DNA from 2 places in the Caballeronia jiangsuensis genome. Region 1 is predicted to be linked to the other one. Evidence: riboswitches for the same ligand, from Rfam matches in the RefSeq annotation. Region 1 holds a riboswitch; the other holds the start of a gene.
The links. A riboswitch is a leader RNA that binds a small molecule or an ion and turns the genes downstream of it on or off. The one in region 1 is predicted to bind glycine.
Positions count from the first base shown of each region.

Region 2: it holds a riboswitch for glycine, as region 1 does, so the genes downstream of both, PQR08_RS11370 (D-amino acid dehydrogenase) here and gcvT (glycine cleavage system aminomethyltransferase GcvT) in region 1, are expected to answer to the same signal.

Region 1 covers NZ_JAQQDB010000011.1:171,170-173,627, forward strand. Annotated here, with positions in the region: gene PQR08_RS14180 (HNH endonuclease) at 1-590, shown strand, start outside; glycine riboswitch at 764-866, shown strand; glycine riboswitch at 877-1,006, shown strand; gene gcvT (glycine cleavage system aminomethyltransferase GcvT) at 1,124-2,248, shown strand; gene gcvH (glycine cleavage system protein GcvH) at 2,311-2,458, shown strand, end outside.
Region 2 covers NZ_JAQQDB010000008.1:228,425-230,882, reverse strand. Annotated here, with positions in the region: gene PQR08_RS11370 (D-amino acid dehydrogenase) at 1-1,147, opposite strand, end outside; glycine riboswitch at 1,213-1,317, opposite strand; glycine riboswitch at 1,320-1,408, opposite strand; gene PQR08_RS11365 (cation:proton antiporter) at 1,524-2,458, shown strand, end outside.

The DNA.
Region 1 (2,458 bases):
ATCATCTCGCATATTGTCGAACGCTCGAGAATATGAAAAGGGCGAATCGATTCGGAAGATACGTGGTATCAAATGCGGAAACCGGGATGTTTCATGTGAACATCATCAACGGGGATGGCTGTTCCACGCGTCGGGAGATGGTTCCATTGAAGGTGTGTCAGAACTGCCTTGACCGAATTGGCTGGAACGGCTTCAAAATAAACATGCGGCACGATGACAGACGTGAATCGGTGAACGGTTTCAAATTGTCTGATTTTTTCAAGCAATATCCTCGTGATCTGTTGAGCAAAGATTCGGCTCAACCAGCCGCAACAGCGCCCTTGAATACGTATCCCTTTGATTGGCAGCGGATCTCAGAAGAAATCAGGCGAAAGCGAAAATATAAGTGCGAGCGATGCAACCGTGAACTCGATCAGTCAGCTTCACGGTTCCTTCATGTTCACCATCGCAATGGACTTAAACATGACAATCGCGAGGAAAATCTTGAAGTTCTTTGTGTTCGTTGTCACGCGGAGGAACCGATGCACGGCCAAGTCAGGCGCTTGCCCGAGTATCAGGATTTCGATAGGGAATACGGCGATCGATACTGATGAGTCACGAGGTGGGCCTTTTTTTTCGGGCAAGTGGGCAAGTTAGCAGCGGGCCTCGTTGAGGTGCATTCACAGTCTCGGACCGAACAAGGTAGCAACAGTAACGCAGTTTTTAATGCAATCAGACGCGCCCGAATCCGTTTGACAACCCCAATTCGGTCGCGTAAATTCTGCCGCACGCGTCGGGAGAGCGCGTGGTTTCGTTCATGCAGCGAAGACCGCGCCGCCGAAGGGGCACACCCGCAAACTCTCAGGCAAATGGACCGACTGCGTCGAGGAATTCGTTTCCTCGCACTCTGGAGAGCGGCAGCGGCTTCAGCATGAAGCCAGTTGCCCACCGAAGGGGCGCGCGATGAACCATCAGTCACGCCGATGGTTCGCGCAATCTCTCAGGTACCGAGGACAGAGGGGTCACGCATCGCAACCGCTTCGCGGCATGCGCCTTGCGCGCTGCATCAGGCAGCACGAAGGCGCATCCGGCCAGGCGAAATGTGCGCTGCGTGGCCTTTTTTGTTTCGCGAACCGAGGCCCCGATGACCGAACTCCAACACACGCCCCTGCACGCCGCCCACCTCGCGCTCAACGCGCGCATGGTCGATTTCGGCGGCTGGGACATGCCCGTCAACTACGGTTCGCAGATCGACGAGCATCGCGCGGTGCGCACCGACGCCGGCATGTTCGACGTGTCGCATATGCGCGTCGTCGATTTCGAGGGCGACGCCGTCCGCGAATTCTTCAAGCACGCAATCGCCAATAACGTCGACAAGCTCACGACGCCGGGCAAGGCGCTCTACTCGTGCCTGCTCAACGACAACGGCGGCGTGATCGACGATCTGATCGTCTACTACTTCTCCGAAACGAATATCCGCGTCGTCGTGAACGCTGGCACGGCGGAGAAGGACATCGCCTGGTTCGGGCAGTTGAATGCCGAAGGCAAATTCAATCTTTCGATCACACCGCGCCGCGATCTCGCGATCATCGCCGTTCAAGGCCCGAACGCGCGCGAAAAGACCTGGCAAGTGCTGCCGGACACGCGCGCGCAAACCGAATCGATCAAGCCGTTCAACGCGGCCGTTTTCCCGTCGACGCAATATGGCGAGCTGATGCTTGCGCGCACCGGCTACACCGGCGAGGACGGTTTCGAGATCGTCGTTCCGGCGACGCAGGTCGAGGCGTTGTGGAACGCGCTCGCCGCCGCGGGCGTGAAGCCCGCAGGCCTCGGCGCGCGCGATACGCTGCGCCTCGAAGCCGGCATGAATCTGTACGGCCAGGACATGGACGAGAACGTCTCGCCGCTCGACGCCGGCCTCGCATGGACCGTCGATCTGAAAACGGAACGCGATTTCGTCGGCCGCAACGCGCTCGAAGCGAACGGCTCGAAGGCGAATTTCGTCGGGCTCGTGCTGATCAAGGAAAACGGCAAGGCGGGCGGCGTGCTGCGCGCGCATCAGAAAGTCGTCACGCAACACGGCGACGGCGAGATCACGAGCGGCACTTTTTCGCCTTCGATGCAGGAATCCATCGCGTTCGCGCGCGTGCCGACGGGCGTTGCCGTCGGGGACACGGTGCAGGTCGTCATCCGCGACAAGCAACTTCCGGCGCGCGTGGTAAAACTTCCGTTCGTGCGCAACGGCCGTGTGTTGGTCGAGCTTTCATAACGCCGTCGCGCCCGTTCCCTCCGATCAAGCAACTCACGAAAGAACCACGCAAGGAGCATCCAATGAGCATCCCGGCCGATCTGAAATACACCGAATCGCACGAATGGGTCCGCACCGAATCCGATGGCACGCTAACCATCGGCATCACCGATCACGCGCAGGAAGCGCTCGGTGACATCGTGTTCGTCGAACTGCCCGCGGCGGGCAAGA
Region 2 (2,458 bases), on a different contig from region 1:
CGTGCCCGGTGTTGTAGAACACGCCCGGACGCTTGCCCTGCCCGACCTTCGGCAGCATGCTCGGCAACATCGGGCGCAGGCCGCTCCACGGAATCACGCGTGCGGTCGATACATCGGGGAAATGACGCCGCGTCCATTCGACGAGCGGCGCGATGCGATCCGCGCGGATATCGCGATTGAAGCCGTTCAGCTCCGCCGTGCCCGCCACGCGGAAACGGTCCGCGCCGAGCCGGCTCGTGACGATTTTCGCGCGGTCGTCGAGCAGGCTGACCCACGGCGCGTGATCGCGGCTGCGCGCGTCGTCGAGGCAGACGGTGATCGAATAGCCCTTGACCGGATAGACGTTGAGATGATCGCCCGCCATCGATGCGAACGCACGGCTGCCGACGCCCGCGCAGATCACGATGCCGTCGAACTGGAGCGCCTGCGTCTCGCCCGCGTGCTCGACGCTCAGCGCGAGCCGCCCCGCCTGTTCGTCGATCGATGTCACCGACGTGTCGTAGCGGAACTCGACGCCGTGCCGTGCGCATGCATCCGCGAGTCCGCGCGTGAACTTGTGGATGTCGCCGGTGGAATCGGACGGCGTGAAGAAGCCGCCATGAAACGCACCGCGCAGGGTCGGCTCGATCGATGCGATCTCTTCCGGCGTCACCGCGTGACGGTCGAGGCCCGCGCCGGTCAGGATCTCGTTCACTTTGGATGCGGCGTCGAACTCCTTGCGGCTCGCGTAGAAATGCAGGATGCCGCGCCGTTCGAGATCGAAGTCGATTTTCTCGTCCCGCGCGATGCGAAACAGATGCTCGCGCGCCGCGATCGCAAGACGCACGGTCTCGGCCGTATTCGCACGATAGTTCGGAATCTGCCGCAGGAACTCGCCCATCCAGCTGTACTTGTGCCAGCCCGGCCGCGGATTCATGAGGAGAGGCGCGTCGCGCGTGAACATCCACTTCAGGCCTTTCAGCACGGTGGCGCGGCTGTTCCACACTTCGGCATTGCTCGCCGACAGTTGCCCGCCATTGGCGAAGGACGTTTCCATCGCCGCATAGCGATGACGTTCGATGACGGTGACGTGAAAACCGCGCTGCGCAAGGGCGTAAGCGGTCGTGACGCCGGTGATCCCGGCGCCGATGATGGCGATTCGTGACATGACATGATCCAGATTGATTGAGCATCGCCGGCCTTGGCCACATGCCGCAGCCGGCACCGATGCCCCATCTGTCCATGTACCTGAGAGTTTCGCCCGCGTGCCACCCGACGTTCACGTCGGCAACCGGGGCTCCCCTTCGGTGGGCGCGCAAAGGCGCCGCTCTCCAGATGTTCCAGCGCGCACGGTCCTTTTGCCTGAGAGTTTCCGGGGCGGTTGCTCCGTCGGCGTCGTCGCGAGGACGAACTCTTCCGTGACGCTTTGTCGAACGCTTGCACAATACCGGTACGAAATGCGCATGGCAAGCCCCCGTCAGCACGTTGACAGATCGCCGCCCTCGCCCTCAGACTCCCGTCGTCCGTTATTCGCTGCTCAAAAGATGCCGTCTTCCCAGTTGTCCGTCTATTTTTTCGCCCAGGCCGCGGTGATCGTGCTCGCGAGCCAGCTCGTCGGCAGGCTCGCGCAGCGCGTCGGTCAGCCGCAAGTAGTCGGCGAGATGATCGCGGGCGTGCTGCTCGGCCCTTCGCTCTTCGGGATGCTGCTGCCGCACTGGCAGCAGGCGCTCTTTCCCAAGGCGACGATGGGCATGCTCTACGTCGCCGCGCAGCTCGGCGTCGGGCTCTACATGTTTCTCGTCGGCACGGAGTTTCGCGCGGACCATTTCCGCGCCCGCGCTAAAAGCGCGATGAGCGTGTCGATCGCGGGCATCGTCGCGCCGTTCGCGCTCGCGTTCGCGCTGACGCCGTGGCTGCACACGATCCCCGGTCTCTTCGCGGAGAAGGTGCGGCTTTACGAGGCGTCGCTCTTTCTCGGCGCGGCGATCGCGATCACCGCGTTTCCGATGCTCGCGCGCATCATCCACGAACGCGGGCTGACCGGCACGTCGCTCGGCACGCTCGCGCTCACCGCAGGCGCATTCGACGACGCCGCCGCGTGGTGCATCCTCGCGATCGTGCTCGCGAGCTTCGGCGGCTCGTGGATGGGCGCGTATGCGGCGATCGGCGGCGGCGCGGCTTTCGCGCTCTTCATGATCTTCGCCGGCGGCAAGTTGCTGCGCCGGCTCGCGGCCGGATTGAATCCGCACGCGCCGTTGCCCACGAGCGTGCTCGCCACCGTGCTGGCGCTGTTCTCGCTCTGCGCATTCGCGATGGACGCCATCGGCATTCATGCAGTCTTTGGCGGCTTTCTGCTCGGCGTCGCGCTGCCGCGCGGCCCGCTGACGGAAAAGCTGCGCGACATGCTGCAGCCCTTCGTCGTCGTGTTTCTGCTGCCGATGTTCTTCACCTACTCGGGCCTCAACACGCGGCTCGACAT